DNA from 3 places in the Proteus sp. G2626 genome. Region 2 is predicted to be linked to each of the others. Evidence: predicted binding sites of a transcription regulator. Region 2 holds the regulator's gene; each other region holds the start of a gene.

Region 1 (6,102 bases), on a different contig from region 2:
CCCCTACGGTTACCTTGTTACGACTTCACCCCAGTCATGAATCACAAAGTGGTAAGCGCCCTCCCGAAGGTTAAGCTACCTACTTCTTTTGCAACCCACTCCCATGGTGTGACGGGCGGTGTGTACAAGGCCCGGGAACGTATTCACCGTAGCATTCTGATCTACGATTACTAGCGATTCCGACTTCATGGAGTCGAGTTGCAGACTCCAATCCGGACTACGACAGACTTTATGAGTTCCGCTTGCTCTCGCGAGGTCGCTTCTCTTTGTATCTGCCATTGTAGCACGTGTGTAGCCCTACTCGTAAGGGCCATGATGACTTGACGTCATCCCCACCTTCCTCCGGTTTATCACCGGCAGTCTCCTTTGAGTTCCCGCCATTACGCGCTGGCAACAAAGGATAAGGGTTGCGCTCGTTGCGGGACTTAACCCAACATTTCACAACACGAGCTGACGACAGCCATGCAGCACCTGTCTCAGCGTTCCCGAAGGCACTCCTCTATCTCTAAAGGATTCGCTGGATGTCAAGAGTAGGTAAGGTTCTTCGCGTTGCATCGAATTAAACCACATGCTCCACCGCTTGTGCGGGCCCCCGTCAATTCATTTGAGTTTTAACCTTGCGGCCGTACTCCCCAGGCGGTCGATTTAACGCGTTAGCTCCAGAAGCCACGGTTCAAGACCACAACCTCTAAATCGACATCGTTTACAGCGTGGACTACCAGGGTATCTAATCCTGTTTGCTCCCCACGCTTTCGCACCTGAGCGTCAGTCTTTGTCCAGGGGGCCGCCTTCGCCACCGGTATTCCTCCACATCTCTACGCATTTCACCGCTACACGTGGAATTCTACCCCCCTCTACAAGACTCTAGCCAACCAGTTTCAGATGCAATTCCCAAGTTAAGCTCGGGGCTTTCACATCTGACTTAATTGACCGCCTGCGTGCGCTTTACGCCCAGTAATTCCGATTAACGCTTGCACCCTCCGTATTACCGCGGCTGCTGGCACGGAGTTAGCCGGTGCTTCTTCTGCGGGTAACGTCAATTGATAAAGGTATTAACTTTATCACCTTCCTCCCCGCTGAAAGTACTTTACAACCCTAAGGCCTTCTTCATACACGCGGCATGGCTGCATCAGGCTTGCGCCCATTGTGCAATATTCCCCACTGCTGCCTCCCGTAGGAGTCTGGGCCGTGTCTCAGTCCCAGTGTGGCTGATCATCCTCTCAGACCAGCTAGAGATCGTCGCCTAGGTGAGCCATTACCTCACCTACTAGCTAATCCCATATGGGTTCATCCGATAGCGCAAGGTCCGAAGAGCCCCTGCTTTGGTCCGTAGACGTCATGCGGTATTAGCCACCGTTTCCAGTAGTTATCCCCCTCTATCGGGCAGATCCCCATACATTACTCACCCGTCCGCCGCTCGTCAGCAAGAAAGCAAGCTTTCTTCTGTTACCGCTCGACTTGCATGTGTTAGGCCTGCCGCCAGCGTTCAATCTGAGCCATGATCAAACTCTTCAATTAAAAGTGTTTGATGCTCAAAGAAATCGAAAACTTAGCTATTCATAAATGAATTTACTTTTGTTGTTCACTCTTCAAGACTTGATACATCTAATATTTTAGAAGATATCGTCTCTGCGAGTGCCCACACAGATTGTCTGATAATTTGTTAAAGAGCAGTGCAACATTCGCTGCCGTTTCCGGTCTTCTGCGTTGTTGCGAGGAGGTGCATTCTACATCTTCCTCATTTCGTGTCAAGCGTTTATTTTCAAGGCTTCACACTTTTTTCTTTGTTCTCTCAGTCAGTTCGCTTAGCGCCCTGTTCCGTGACAACGAGGACGCATTATAGGGAGTTTTCTGAGGCTGGCAATAGTTTTTTTAAGAAAAAAAATCGTTTGCTCAATTCCACAGCAAAACCCTTAGTTATACGCACTTATCAACAATTTTATCCACAGACATCCTTTTTACATAAAATTAGCATGTCAAACGCAATCGTTTGCGTTATTATAGAGACCTATTAAGTAAGATTGATTTTGTGTCTATCTTCTGAAATGTTAGTTAAGCAAACACAATTTCATTGTATTAATGTGATTTAACTTCACCATTACTACCGTTATACCAAACCCAAGGGATAAAATTCATGCAACATCTTCGTCCTATCCGCCGTGCGCTTTTAAGTGTGTCTGATAAAGCAGGTATTTTAGAATTTGCTAAAGCACTTGTTGAAAGAAATGTAGAACTCTTATCTACAGGTGGAACTGCTCGTCTATTAGCTGAAGCTGGCTTACCTGTTATCGAAGTTTCGGATTATACGAATTTCCCAGAAATGATGGATGGCCGAGTAAAAACGCTACACCCTAAAGTACATGGTGGTATTTTAGGTCGTCGTGGACAAGATGATGCAATCATGGACGAACATGGAATTCGTCCTATCGATATGGTCGTCGTGAATCTTTATCCTTTTGCTAAAACAGTCGCTCGCCCAGACTGCTCATTAGCCGATGCTGTGGAGAATATTGATATTGGTGGGCCGACAATGGTTCGCTCTGCGGCAAAAAATCATAAAGATGTAACGATTGTAGTAAATAGTAACGACTATGAAAGAGTGATTGAAGAAATGGATAATCACGAAAATAGTCTTACTCTAGATACTCGTTTTGATTTAGCAATTAAGGCCTTTGAGCACACCGCAGCTTATGACGGCATGATTGCAAACTACTTCGGCCAAAAAGTTGCACCTTATTATAGTGATACTTCACAACCATCAGGTATCTTCCCTCGCACATTAAATCTGAACTATATAAAGAAACAAGATATGCGTTATGGTGAGAATGCTCATCAGCAAGCGGCTTTCTATATAGAAGAGAATATAGAGGAAGCATCTATCGCTACTGCAACCCAGTTACAAGGTAAAGCGCTTTCTTATAATAATATCGCTGATACTGATGCCGCATTAGAATGTGTTAAATCCTTCGCCGAGCCAGCATGTGTTATTGTGAAACATGCCAACCCTTGCGGTGTAGCTATTGCGAATACGCTCACACAAGCATATGACAACGCATTTAAAACAGATCCTACCTCTGCTTTTGGCGGTATTATCGCATTCAATCGCCCATTAGATACAAAAACAGCAACTGCGATCATTGAACGACAATTTGTCGAAGTGATTATTGCTCCTTCTATTAATGAAGATGCTTTACCTATTTTAGCAACCAAACCTAATGTTCGAGTATTAGCGTGTGGCCAATGGCAAGAGACAAAACCAGCTTTTGACTTCAAACGAGTCAATGGTGGACTTTTAGTGCAAGATCGTGATTTGGGCATGGTTAAAGAAGAAAATTTAAGAATCGTCACTCAACGCCAGCCAAGTGAGCGCGAGCTAAAAGATGCGCTCTTCTGTTGGAAAGTCGCTAAATTCGTAAAATCAAATGCCATTGTTTACGCGAAAAATGATATGACTGTTGGCATTGGTGCAGGACAAATGAGTCGAGTCTATTCTGCAAAAATTGCAGGAATTAAAGCGGCCGATGAAGGTTTAGAAGTTGCTGGTTGCGCAATGGCATCAGATGCATTCTTCCCTTTTAGAGATGGTATTGATGCAGCAGCACTTGCCGGTGTAACTTGTGTTATTCAACCAGGTGGCTCAATTCGTGATGATGAAGTAATTGCCGCTGCCAATGAGCACAATATCGCAATGATTTTCACCAATATGCGCCACTTCCGCCATTAATAGGGTATTGATATGAAAATTTTGATTATTGGTAATGGTGGCCGTGAGCACGCTTTAGCATGGAAAGCGGTTCAATCGCCGCTGGCTACCCAAGTCTTTGTTGCACCTGGTAATGCAGGCACTGCATTAGAGAAAGGTGTGCAAAATGTCGCAATTAACGCAACAGACATTCCTGCATTAGTCGCATTTGCCCTAGAAAATAAAATTGATTTAACCATTGTTGGCCCTGAAGCACCGCTTGTTATTGGTGTTGTTGATGCTTTTAAAGATGCAGGCCTGACTATTTTTGGCCCAACAAAAGGTGCTGCTCAATTAGAAGGTTCTAAAGCTTTTACTAAAGATTTCTTAGCTCGCCACAAAATTCCAACGGCGAATTATCAAAATTTCACTGAAATAGTACCTGCATTAGAATATTTAGATAAAGTAGGTGCGCCAATAGTGATTAAAGCAGATGGCTTGGCCGCAGGCAAAGGCGTTATTGTTGCAATGACACAATCCGAGGCTGAAAACGCCATAAAGGATATGTTAGCAGGCAATGCCTTTGGTAATGCGGGGCATCGTATTGTTATTGAAGAATTTCTTGATGGTGAAGAAGCCAGTTTTATTGTCATGGTTGATGGTGAGCACGTTATTCCAATGGCAACAAGTCAAGATCATAAGCGTGTTGGTGACGGAGATACTGGCCCTAATACAGGAGGAATGGGAGCATATTCACCTGCACCCGTTGTTACCTCCGAGATCCACCAGCAAGTAATGGAAAAAATCATTTATCCAACAGTAAAAGGAATGGCCTCTGAAGGTCATCGTTATCAAGGCTTCCTTTATGCAGGACTGATGATTGATAAACATGGCGTTGCGAAGGTTATCGAATTTAACTGCCGTTTCGGTGATCCTGAAACCCAACCCATTATGATGCGTATGCAATCTGATTTAGTTGAGCTTTGCTTAGCTGGAGCAAAAGGTAATTTAAAAGGTAAAGATTCTATTTGGGATCCTCGCCCTGCTTTAGGTATAGTCATTGCTGCAGGCGGTTATCCTGCTGATTATCGTCAAGGCGATGTTATTGAAGGTTTAACAACAACACCATCATCAACAGCAAAAGTATTTCAAGCAGGAACAACACTAAATAATAAAGGAGATGTTATCACCGCCGGTGGAAGAGTTTTATGTGCGACGGCGTTAGGTGATGATATCGAGCAAGCGCAAAAAAATGCTTATGCTTTAGCGAAAGGTATTCATTGGGACGGTTGTTTTTATCGCCATGATATCGGCTATCGAGCGATTGCACGCTTAAAGAAATAGATTAACGACGGCAAAAGGGAGTCATCACAAACTCTCTTTTGTTGGCTCCCATTTACAGAAATCATGTTCTGCAACCATAAGTAACTGCTTACCTTCTGGTGAATCAAGCCAAGCCACATAAACTGGCTTACTTGAATTACGCGTTCTCATTTTTAACCAACGCTGCTCTGGTGCTTCAAATGAAACACTCACCTTCTCACCAGCACATGTTGTCATTGTATTCTGATACCAGACACCCTGTACTAAATTCACTTTCCCAATGGTCAATACCTCGCTAATCTCACGCTCTTTGCTTGCAGCGAACACCATTCTTAAACGTTCATCTTCTGTTAATGCTCGTTTTTGTTGGTGCTTTTCTTGTTGCATGAAAATAACTTCACCACGTTTATTTAAACGAAGGTGCCAAGATGAGGGATCATTTGGATTAATAACTTCGGAGCGGACTTGCCAAAGACTATTTTGGCGGTACTCATAGAATGTAATGACAGTTTCTGGTTTTTTATAAAAGCTATAAACGCTCATAATTACTTGAGGTTCTGATGCTTTATTATTTAAACGCCATAGTCGCACAACACCTTCGTCCGCAATATAACCGGTTGCAGAAAATTCAGGGAGTTGTACAGTCGAGGAGCAGGCGCTGAGCAAAAAAGCAGATCCTATTGCTAACAGCCCCTGTCGTTTCAACAAAAGGGGAGTAAATCCCCCTCTATTGTTCATTCCGTTCAAAGGAATTATTTTACTGCGTCTTTCAGTGCTTTACCGGCAGTAAATGCAGGAACATTAGCTGCTGCAATTTTAATTTCTTTACCCGTTTGCGGGTTACGGCCAGTACGCTCTGCACGGTGATTTACCTTGAATGTACCGAAACCAACTAACTGTACAGAATCGCCTTCTTTCAGAGCACCTGTTACTGAGTCGATAAACGCTTCAATAGCAGCTTTTGCCTGAGTTTTTGTCAGATCCGCTTTTTCAGCAACTGATTCGGTTAATTCAGCTTTGTTCATAAAATAGTCCTTAAAGTATGTTTTATCGTTTGAAAAACATCTGGTGAAAAAACTTAACTTATCTTTTTAAGA
Region 2 (6,102 bases):
TAAAAAGCTTCAGTGAAAAGGCTTTTTATTTCGATTGAGAAAATACTCAGTACTCGAATCGATGGTTTAATTACATGAATTGCTACCCTCCAAAAAGGATCTAATGTATATAAATGGGTTTGTTATAAATCCTAGTGAGTATTAATTATGGACATGATTTTGCTGTTTCTTTTAGTGGGTTGTATCACTGGCTTTTTTGCTGGACTACTTGGCATTGGAGGCGGTGCAATCATTGTTCCGGTGGTGATGTATGTGGTCAGTCAACAAGCTATCCCAACAGAGATGGTAATGAAAATTGCCTTATCTACCTCATTTTCTGTCATCATATTTTCCACAGCATCTTCTGCGTATTCTCATAACAAACACAAAGCTATTTTGTGGGAGCAATTTCCCTTATTATCTCTCGGCACGATCATAGGTATGCTTGCAGGCACTTTTCTGGTACAAAAAATGTCAAACACGCTCTTACAGATCGTGTTCTGTATTTTCATGATATATACCATTTATGGGTTATTAACTAAGAAGAAAGAATCTGAACGTATTGAAAATGTAAAAGATCCCATAGTTTCAAAACCAACCTTAACCCGTGGCGGCTCTTTAATTGGCTTTATATCCAGTTTTATTGGTATTGCTGGTGGCACGATTACCATTCCTCTTTTAAGCCATTGGGGATTTAATACACGTAAATGCATTGCAACTTCTTCTATGATTGGTGTCATTATTGCTTCAATAGGCACAACGATGGGGATTGTCTATGGCTGGAATAAAACAAATATTGATGATTATTACTTGGGTTTTATCTATTTACCTGCCTTTATCGGAATAAGCATTACTAGCGTACTCTTCGCACCAGTCGGTGTTAAAGTTGCTTATCGACTTCCCATACTAAGAGTTCGCCAAATATTTGCATTATTTCTATTTTTAGTCGTGGTGAAAATGATGTATACGCTTATTATAGAATAAGCAATTCAAAGAAATATTTTGAAAAAAGCAAAATTATTTTCTTTTATTACTGTCAATTTTTACTACTTTACGAGTCACCTCGCGGGATATACTCTTATGAGTATTACTAATCTATATGGCTTATAATTATAGATAAAAGATATTTAGCTGTTATTTCAGCAGATTTTTGTTAAAATAATTAGCAAAATAGTAACAACTTAGTAATTCATTTGCCTCATTTTATCAATTCAGATGATTATGATGAAATGATTTCAGGCACAAAACCCGAAATAGATAGTATAAAGGAGTACGCAATGTCTTTCGAATTACCAAAATTACCTTATGCGTTAGATGCTCTTGAGCCACACATCTCTAAAGAAACATTAGAATACCACTATGGTAAACATCACCAAACCTATGTAACCAACTTAAACAACTTGGTTAAAGGCACTGATTTAGAAAACAAATCTTTAGAAGAAATTATCAAATCTACAGATGGCGGGATCTTCAATAACGCAGCCCAAGTATGGAATCACACTTTCTATTGGAACTGTTTAGCACCAAATGCAGGTGGCGCACCAACAGGTAAAATTGCTGATGCTATCAACAAAGCATTTGGCTCTTTCGAAGAGTTCAAAAAGCAATTTAACGATGCAGCGGCGAAAAACTTCGGTTCTGGTTGGACTTGGTTAGTTAAAAAAGCTGACGGCTCTGTCGCTATTGTTAACACATCTAATGCAGCAACCCCCGTTTCAGGTGCAGATAAACCACTGTTAACTGTAGACGTATGGGAACATGCTTACTACATCGACTACCGCAATGCGCGTGTTAAATACTTAGAAGAGTTCTGGGCTCTGGTTAACTGGTCATTTGTTGAAGCTAACCTAGCTTAATTGAGCTTGATTATCAAAGGTGAGTGATTGCAATTCATTTTTGGTGACAAAATAACAAAGGGCCTTGGGCCCTTTGTTATATTCAGATATTCGATAATCTATTATTTAAATTGATCGGATATTTTATAAAACAGTGATTAGAACAACATAGTTGAAAATAAAACGATCATAACAAGCGCTGCGACTGCTGTGCTCAAACCAAATTTCAGATCCGTATCCATCTATATCTCCCTCAATATGATTATAATACACGTTATTAACCATAACCTTACCATGGTTAAATATTATCACATATCAAAATTTGCTAAAATAGCGACCAGTGCACAATTTATAACATTGATTAATACTTTCACTTTTGAGCTAGATCATACAAAATTCATAGCTAATCGCTAAATTATTGCCAGTGTTTGCCCTATGTATGACTATACTGGCAGTTAAACCACAAAATTAGATAAAAGAGACCAATGAAGGTCAGGAGTTTTCCACACCATGGCAACAATAAAAGACGTGGCAAAACGCGCAGGCGTATCAACCACGACTGTTTCTCATGTGATCAACAAAACACGTTTTGTTGCTGAGAACACACGGGCAGCAGTTTGGGCCGCTATAAAAGAATTAAATTATTCGCCTAGTGCCGTTGCGCGTAGTTTGAAAGTTAATCACACCAAATCCATTGGCCTGTTAGCCACGTCCAGTGAAGCTCCTTACTTTGCTGAGGTGATTGAAGCAGTTGAAAACAGTTGTTATAGCAAAGGCTATACACTGATTTTATGTAATTCACATAATAATCTTGATAAACAAAAAGCCTATTTAGCGATGTTGGCACAAAAACGCGTTGATGGATTATTAGTGATGTGTTCTGAATATCCCGATCACCTTCTGACTCTTTTAGAAGGCTATCGTAATATTCCCATGGTTGTCATGGATTGGGGTAAAGCTCGTGGCGACTTTACAGACACCATTATCGATAACGCTTTTCATGGTGGTTATATCGCAGGCCGTTACCTTATCGAACGAGGTCATCGTGATATTGGTATTATTCCTGGGCCATTAGAACGCAATACTGGTGGTGGTCGTCTACAAGGCTTTTTAAAAGCGATGGAAGAAGCCAAGATCACAGTAAAAGATGAATGGATTGTACAAGGTGACTTTGAGCCTGAGTCAGGTTATAAAGCGATGTATCAAATGTTAAATCAAAAACAACGCCCTACTGCTGTTTTTTGTGGCGGTGATGTTATGGCAATGGGCGCAATCTGTGCGGCTGATGAGCTAGGTTTACGTGTTCCTTTCGATATTTCAATTGTGGGTTACGATAATATTCGTAATGCACGTTATTTTACCCCAGCATTAACCACAGTCCACCAGCCCAAAGAACGCTTAGGTCAGATGGCCTTATCAATGTTACTTGATCGCATTGTTAACAAACGCGAAGACGCTCAAACAATCGAAGTACACCCTCGATTAGTCGAGCGCCGTTCAGTTGCTGATGGTCCTTTTATCGACTATCGTCGCTAAGACTTATTCAGAACGCCGATTTCTAGCGAAGCCATTCCTCATTTAAGGTTTGGCTATCTCCAAGATAATCTAACAGCCACGTTAAAGCGGGCGATTCACTCTTATCGACCCACGTCAGACAGCATGGGCTGTCTGGCAATGGCTGTGCGAGGGTTAAAGTAACTAGCTTACCCTGGGCTATCAATGGTTCAGCACGATGCCAAGGCACCATCCCTACACATAATCCCGCTAATAAACATTCAAGCCCCATATCCCAGGTTGGTACAACCATTCTACGTTGATTATTTAATGCCCAAGTATCCCGCTTGGGTAAACTGCGTGATGTATCCTCTAAACATAAACTAGGATAAGGTCGCATTTCGTCATCCGTTAATGGATGTTGTGCTTTAGCTAAAGGGTGATCAACGTGGCAAACACAGCGCCAAGGCATAAATCCCATATCCCTAAAACTATAACGTTCACCAATCGGTGAAGCTCTTGTCGCACCAATAGCTAAATCAACACGACCATTCACTAAAGAGTCCCACACTCCATTAAATACTTCTGGGTAGACATACAACTCAATATCAGGAAAATGGCGATAGAAATCGAGAATAAGTTGTTGTGTTCTTTCAGGTTTAACAATGCCATCAACTGCTATACTAAATTGACCGCGCCACCCATTAGAAACTTGTTGACAAAGATGTCGAGTGTCATTCATTTTTTTGATAACAGATCGCGCTTCTTTGATAAAAATTTTACCTGCATCGGTTAATTCCACATCACGGTGACGACGCTCAAACAAAGGAACAGCAAGCCATTCCTCTAATTGTCGAACAGTGTAACTAACAGCGGAGGGCACTCTGTGCAATTCTTGAGCAGCGGAGCTAAAACTTCCCGTTCTGGCGACTGCATCAACAACTTCTAAAGAGTATTCTGACCACATAGCATTTATTCCTTTGAAAATTTTTCACAGCATTAACCAAATATTCCCGTTTCACAAGTAAAATAAGTCTTCGTTACAATACCTAAAATGTTCTACATCACATAGCATAGAAAACAAAATGAATTCTAAAACATCCACACAATCAAAAACACCTATGAGCTTTATGGTGTACCTAGCAGGTTTGAGTATGTTAGGTTACTTAGCTATTGATATGTATTTACCTGCATTTGGTATGATGCAACGTGAACTCTCTATCAGTGAAGGTGCTATTAGTAATAGCTTAAGTATCTTCTTATTTGGTTTTGCTGTTGCTCAATTACTTTGGGGACCACTTTCTGACAAAGTGGGTCGTAAACCTATTCTTCTTATCGGTTTAGGTCTTTTCGCTTTAGGCTGTCTTGGCATGCTGTGGGTTGAAAGTGCAACCGGCTTGCTTGCTATGCGCTTCCTACAAGCTTTCGGTGTCTGTTCTGCTGCTGTTATTTGGCAAGCACTTGTTATTGACCGTTTTGATGAATCTCGCGCTCAGCACGTTTTTGCTCTAATAATGCCACTCGTTGCATTATCACCAGCATTGGCGCCTTTAATCGGTGCATCGTTGTTAAATCATGGTGGCTGGCGCATGATTTTTATGCTGTTAATGGCGGTGACGCTGGTATTAATGCTACCTACATTAATGTTAAAAAACATTAAACAAAAATCAGTCACAGAAGCAAATCAATCTTCTGCTTCATTTATAACTTTACTAAAATCTCCGCTCTACACAGGTAACGTATTAGTTTACGCTTCTTGTAGTGCTGGTTTCTTTGCTTGGTTAGCTGGCTCACCAATCATTCTTGAGAAGATGGGTTATTCACCACAGGATATCGGTTTAAGCTATATTCCACAAACTATTGCATTTATGGTCGGCGGTTATGGTTGTCGTATTTTACTGTCAAAAATAACGGGTAAGACATTATTACCGCTTCTGTTAATAGGTTATGCCGTTAGCATGACTGCGTTATATCTTGTTGCTAAATTTACTGAGCCAACACTAACCACGATCTTAATTCCATTCTGTATTATGGCTGCAATGAATGGTGCATCTTATCCGATTGCCGTCTCTAATGCTTTATCGGCTTATCCTGAAATCAGTGGTAAAGCTGCCGCATTACAAAATGCGCTTCAACTGGGTCTTTGTAGCTTAGCAAGTTTTATCGTGTCTGCATTTATCAGCCAGCAACCTCTGATTAACACCACCGCAATTATGGCGTTAACGGCACTCCCAATGGCAGTTGGTTACTTTATTCAGCGTAATAAATCCGTTACCAAACACACAGTTCAAACAGTAGAATAATTACCTCCTCTATTTTAAGAATTATCTTAAAAGGGCCTTTTTATAAAAAATGGCCCTTTTATTTTCTAGAGAAAAACAATTCACATCTCTATACTTACCTGTACGTTGTAATAGCGTTTTATTTATTTTTCTTTCGGATTTTGAGGCATTAAACAGATTATTAGCTGATTATGTCAGATTAGTCGTCTTATTAATTCTATTCGTTCAATCACTATTGAACACAATATCATTTTAATACTGTCAATCTGTGCACATCCTTTCTTAACTTTATGCCTCAAAACCCGCTTAGTTTACGCCGGAGAGTATATGAGTACATCTTGTGTAGAAGAAGGCCGAAAGACCTCCAATGATCCTTACGAAAGGATCGCTATAGAACTATTAACTCACGCAGATATTCGAGTCAATGGCTCAGAACCTTATGATATTCAGGTTCACAATCAAAATTTTTATAAAAGAGTATTGCAACAAGGCTCATTAGGTCTCGGTGAAAG
Region 3 (6,102 bases), on a different contig from region 2:
TTTAACACGGTTTTTTTCTAATTTTGGTTAAAAAAAGGTAAGAGAGAATGTAACAATTGCTAAGATTAAGAAAATATTAAGAGCATATTGGTGAGGGAAAACCATCATCGAATATTAGAAATTAAACGATAAAAATGTTAAGTCAGAGTAAGCCTCTATAAAAGAGGCTGAACAGTTGTGAGATGCGTCATTCTTTAAATTGAAGGGGTAATGACAAAGTGGTTATTGAGTTAATGTTAATGATGATTTCTCTTGTTCTGTATCTTCATTATTTTCTTTGTCTTTAGATAGAATTTTGTTTTTACTCTCTTTAGCTTGAAGGTAGCCTACAAGACTGAGTTGATATCGACGAATATTTTCAACATAGCGATAGGCTTCATGTCCTCTTGCGTAGCCATAGGGGAGGTCAACATAATATTTCTTTTGGCTCAGTAGCGGTAATCTTGATTTTACATCTAACCAACTGTCAGGATCTGCACCTTGTTGTTCAGTCAGTCTTCTGGCATCAAGCATATGACCAAAACCCATATTGTAGGCGGCTAATGCAAACCAAATTTTCTCATCTTCAGGAATAGAATCAGGTAAACGAGAAAGAAGATGTTTAAGATATTGAGCACCGCCACGAACACTTTCCTCGGGATCAAGCCTATCTGCGACGCCCATACTTGATGCAGTAGGACGTGTTAGCATCATGAGACCTCTAACACCAGTTGGTGATGTTGCATGAGGATCCCAATGCGATTCTTGCCATGCCATTGCTGCTAATAATCGCCAATCAAAGGTATCCGCGTATTTTTCAAAAAGAGGCTGATAGTTTGGTAAAATAGAATCAATTGCAGTAATAAAAGAGATAGTATCAAAGTAATCAAATGAACCAACATGACCAAAATACTTTTCTTCTAATCGTGCTAATACATCTTCTTGAGATAATTGATTGAAGTAATCTAGCATGGCTGCATATAAACTATTATCTTCGCTATCAGGTAAATACCATGTCAGAGGACGGCTTTCAGTCACTTCAAACCCTATAGCAACATTAGGATGAATACGTTGTTGTACTGCAACACTGATAGAGTCTGCTAAAACATAGGTTATCTTGCCTTCTGATAACTCTTCTAGTAACTGTAAGGTTGTTTGATTGTCTGATTCTTCCCATTCAAGCTCGGGGTATTGCGTTTCTTTTAGTGTACGCAATAAACTTGCATGAGCTGAACCTGCTGTGACAACAAGGCGCCCATCTAGTGCATCAAAGCTACGTGGTCTTAATGTCCCTTTACGGTAAATTAATTGTTGGGATACTGAAAAGTAAGCTGGCCCACTGCGTGTCGTCTCTAATCTTTCTTTGTTATAGAGTAATCCTGCTGCGATAAAGTCTGCTTTATTGTTCTCCAGATCATCAAACATTTGGTTGATATTTGTCCGCATATTAACGACAAGCTTCACGCCTAGGTAATCAGCAAAGCGTTTCACTAATTCATAATCGAAACCTACGGGGTCCTTTTTATCGTTCATCGTTATCAATGGTGAAGACATTGTACTAATTCTTAACTCACCACGAGATAAAATCTTATTTATCTGCGCTTTTTGCCTATCAGGCCATGAGATATTCAACGCAATAATTGCCGCTGAAAAGAGCGCTATGATAACGATAACGAAATAGTTTATCCTTATATTATTCAATAGGTTATTTCTCGTTAACGTTGTTTATTGTTGTGTGTAAAGTTCTTATCTTAACATGGATAAATTTCCAGTAATCGAGCATTTTGCTTAACATATTGGCAATACGCAACTTGATTACACCAATTAATCATTAAAACACACTAAGTTAAATGCCGTTATTTTGTTCACGCAAACGGTTTCGTCTGGGCGGTTATTCTATTATACTAGGTGCGTTTCCCCTGAATGATTGATCAGGCTAGCTGCTAAAAGAGAGAACTCAATACTATGGAAATCCTGCGTGGCTCCCCCGCTTTATCCGCGTTTCGTATTAATAAATTACTCACTCAATGTCAGGAAAATGACCTTCCTGTACAAGGTATATATGCGGAATTTGTTCATTTCGCAAAAGTGGAAGGGCAGTTATCTGAAGATGACCACATTAAATTAAGCCAATTACTGCATTATGGGCCTTCATTAACAGAGCATGAGCCTGTTGGGGAAATGCGAGTAGTGACACCTCGCCCAGGAACTATTTCACCTTGGTCTTCTAAAGCAACAGATATTGCACATAACTGCGGTTTAGCCAAGGTAGTCAGAATTGAACGTGGTATCGCTTATTTTATTGAATGCGGTACGATGACAGAGACTCAGTGGCAACAGTTTTATGGTTTGATTCATGACCGAATGATGGAAGCCATCTTCTTAAATTATCACGATGTGAATGCACTTTTTGCAGAGCAAACGCCAGCACCATTAAAAACGATAGATGTGCTTACTAAAGGCAAAGATGCATTAGTGAAAGCAAATATTGAAATGGGATTAGCACTGGCAGATGATGAAGTTGATTATTTAGTCGATGCTTTTAACCGTTTGCAACGTAATCCAACAGATGTTGAGCTTTACATGTTTGCACAAGCTAACTCTGAACACTGTCGCCACAAAATATTTAATGCAGATTGGATTATTGATGGTAAAGCTCAAGATAAATCATTATTTAAAATGATTAAAAATACGTTTGAGCAAACACCTGATTATGTCATGTCAGCTTATAAAGATAATGCAGCTGTGATGGAAGGCTCTGTGGCAGGGCGTTTTTATCCGGATATAGAAAAAGGGCATTATCACTATCATCAAGAGCCAGTACATATCTTGATGAAAGTGGAAACACATAACCACCCAACCGCAATATCACCATGGCCAGGTGCTGCAACAGGTTCTGGCGGTGAAATTCGAGATGAAGGCGCAACGGGGCGTGGCGCCAAACCTAAAGCGGGTTTAGTTGGATTTTCGGTTTCTAACTTACGTATTCCTGGGTTTGAACAACCTTGGGAAGAAGACTTTGGTAAACCAGAACGTATTGTTAATGCGCTAGATATTATGACTGAAGGACCATTAGGGGGAGCCGCATTTAATAATGAGTTTGGTCGCCCCGCCTTATTAGGTTATTTCAGAACCTATGAAGAGCAAGTCAATAGCCATAATGGTGTTGAAATTCGTGGTTATCATAAGCCAATTATGCTAGCTGGTGGTATTGGTAATATTCGTGAAGATCATGTTCAAAAAGGGGATATTACGGTTGGCGCTAAGTTGATCGTATTAGGTGGTCCGTCTATGAATATCGGTCTTGGTGGCGGTGCGGCTTCTTCTATGACTTCGGGGCAATCTGATGCGGATTTAGATTTTGCGTCTGTTCAACGTGACAATCCAGAAATGGAGCGACGTTGCCAAGAAGTTATCGATCGTTGTTGGCAGTTAGGTGACGATAACCCTATCTTATTTATTCATGATGTAGGGGCTGGTGGCCTTTCTAATGCAATGCCTGAGTTAGTGAATGATGGTGGTCGTGGTGGTCGTTTTGAACTACGTGACGTTCTAAATGATGAGCCGGGAATGAGCCCACTTGAAATCTGGTGCAATGAATCTCAAGAACGTTATGTGTTAGCGGTATCTCCAGAAAACATGCCTCTGTTTGATGCGTTATGCCAACGTGAAAGAGCACCTTATGCCGTAATTGGTGAAGCAACACAAGAGCGTGAATTAGTATTAAACGATACACACTTTGATAATAAACCTATTGATATGCCATTGGACATATTATTAGGTAAAGCACCTAAAATGTTACGTGATGTGAAATCGCAAAAAACAGAAGGTGAGTATCTAGATCGTAAAGATATTGATTTAAAAGATGCCGTTTATCGAGTGCTTCACTTACCCGTCGTTGCTGAAAAAACCTTCTTAATTACTATCGGTGATCGTTCTGTAACGGGTATGGTTGCTCGTGATCAAATGGTCGGTCCTTGGCAAATCCCTGTTGCCAACTGTGCTGTTACCACTGCAACATTAGATAGCTATTATGGCGAAGCAATGTCGATTGGTGAACGCGCGCCAATTGCACTATTAGATTTTGCCGCATCTGCACGTATGGCAGTTGGTGAAGCCTTAACGAATATGGCGGGCAGTGATGTACAATCACTCAATCGTATTAAACTTTCGGCTAACTGGATGTCAGCTGCAGGGCATCCCGGTGAAGATGCTGGTTTATATGATGCAGTGAAAGCTATTGGTGAGGAGTTGTGCCCAGAGTTAGGTATCACAATTCCTGTTGGTAAAGACTCTATGTCAATGAAAACACGTTGGCAGGATAAAGAGGGAAAAACCAAAGAAGTAACCTCTCCTCTTTCTTTAGTCATTACGGCATTCTCTCGTGTTGAGGATGTGCGTAAAACGGTGACGCCTGAATTATCGACACAAGCTGGTAACCGTTTATACCTGATTGATCTGGGTAATGGCCATAACGCATTAGGTGCGACTGCCTTGGCGCAAGTTTATCGGCAATTAGGTCAAAAAGCGGCAGATCTTCGTGATGTTGAGCAACTAAAACAATTCTTTAATGTGATGCAACAATTGGTTAATGAAGGCAAATTGTTGGCTTATCATGATCGCTCTGATGGTGGTTTATTTGTCACGCTTGCAGAAATGGCGTTTGCAGGTCATTGTGGTTTAAACGTTGATATTAGTGCTTATGATGAAGATATCTTAGCGGGGCTCTTTAATGAAGAGCTAGGTGGCGTGATCCAAATTAGCGCTGAGTATCAAGAAGCAGTTGAAGCTTTATTTATGCAATACGGTTTAGCCGATTGTCTGCATTATTTAGGTCAAGCAACACAAGATGATGCCATTATTATCCAAAGCCGTGAAACAGAAGTTTACAATGAAAAACGCAGTACATTGCGTCTTTGGTGGGCAGAAACAACATGGCAAATGCAACGTTTACGCGATAATCCTGAGTGTGCTGATGAAGAACATCAGGCAAAACAGGATATCAATGATCCAGGGTTAAACGTACATTTAACTTTCGACCCAAGTGAAGACATTGCGGCTCCTTATATTGCAACAGGAAGTCGTCCTCGCATTGCAGTCTTAAGAGAGCAAGGTGTTAATTCTCATGTTGAAATGGCGGCTGCTTTTTATAGAGCTGGTTTTGATGCTATTGATGTTCATATGAGTGATCTACATTCGTCACGACGTTCATTAAGTGATTTTGATGTGCTGGTGGCGTGTGGTGGGTTCTCATACGGTGATGTATTAGGTGCGGGAGAAGGTTGGGCTAAATCTATTTTATTTAATTCTCGTTTACGTGATGAGTTTGCTCAATTCTTTGAACGCCAAGACACTTTATCGCTTGGTGTCTGTAATGGTTGTCAGATGATGTCAACGTTATCAGAGCTTATTCCAGGAGCTGATTTATGGCCTCGCTTTGTTCGCAATCGTTCAGAACGTTTTGAAGCCCGCTTTAGCTTGGTAAAAGTGACTGAAAGCCCATCATTACTGTTACAAGACATGGTGGGCTCACAAATGCCTATTGCTGTTTCTCATGGTGAAGGTTTTGCAGAGTTTCGTCATGCTGAACAATTAGCACAATTAGAGGCACAAAATTTAGTGGGATTACGTTTTGTTGATAATTATGGTCAGCCAACAGAACAATATCCATTAAACCCTAATGGTTCAGTAAAAGGGATCACTGCAGTCACCACAAGAGATGGACGCTCAACGATTATGATGCCTCACCCTGAGCGTGTATTTAGAACAGTCAGTAACTCTTGGCATCCTGATAATTGGGGTGAAGACAGTCCTTGGATGCGATTATTCCGCAATGCAAGGAAGCAGTTTGATTAATTAGCAGTAAATTTATCTTAGTAGTAAACACATAAAGCCTCTACGTTGTGAGAGGCTTTATTTTATTGATAATAAAGGTATTATTTTTTGTTGTGTAAAAATGACGACATTCTCTGTTTTGATTGTCTCTTTTTGGCGACACTTAACGTATTGAATTATAAATAATTATAAAATTTAAGGTAACTTTGTCTGGATATGGAGACAGCTTGGTTGTTTTATAACTAGATAAAAGAGAGATATAAATAAAATATAATAGGGGTGGTTTTA

What was found. The regulator PurR, encoded in region 2, represses purine synthesis genes. The targets are predictions, from matches to a motif close to CANGCAAACGTTTGCNTG.
Region 1: a site for PurR is predicted at 1,980-1,997, ahead of purH (bifunctional phosphoribosylaminoimidazolecarboxamide formyltransferase/IMP cyclohydrolase). Genes of this name have one in related genera too.
Region 3: a site for PurR is predicted at 1,846-1,863, ahead of purL (phosphoribosylformylglycinamidine synthase). Genes of this name have one in related genera too.

The regions. Positions count from the first base shown of each region.
Region 1 covers NZ_JAABNH010000008.1:84-6,185, forward strand. The annotation lists rRNA gene GWJ05_RS04360 (16S ribosomal RNA) at 1-1,518, opposite strand, end outside; gene purH (bifunctional phosphoribosylaminoimidazolecarboxamide formyltransferase/IMP cyclohydrolase) at 2,135-3,724, shown strand; gene purD (phosphoribosylamine--glycine ligase) at 3,737-5,026, shown strand; gene GWJ05_RS04375 (DUF1481 domain-containing protein) at 5,051-5,713, opposite strand; gene GWJ05_RS04380 (HU family DNA-binding protein) at 5,758-6,030, opposite strand.
Region 2 covers NZ_JAABNH010000027.1:111,679-117,780, reverse strand. The annotation lists gene GWJ05_RS13045 (sulfite exporter TauE/SafE family protein) at 148-963, shown strand; gene sodB (superoxide dismutase [Fe]) at 1,257-1,835, shown strand; gene cydH (cytochrome bd-I oxidase subunit CydH) at 1,973-2,056, opposite strand; gene purR (HTH-type transcriptional repressor PurR) at 2,325-3,350, shown strand; gene punR (DNA-binding transcriptional activator PunR) at 3,373-4,275, opposite strand; gene punC (purine nucleoside transporter PunC) at 4,394-5,611, shown strand; gene cfa (cyclopropane fatty acyl phospholipid synthase) at 5,918-6,102, shown strand, end outside.
Region 3 covers NZ_JAABNH010000026.1:30,378-36,479, forward strand. The annotation lists gene mltF (membrane-bound lytic murein transglycosylase MltF) at 223-1,680, opposite strand; gene purL (phosphoribosylformylglycinamidine synthase) at 1,945-5,835, shown strand.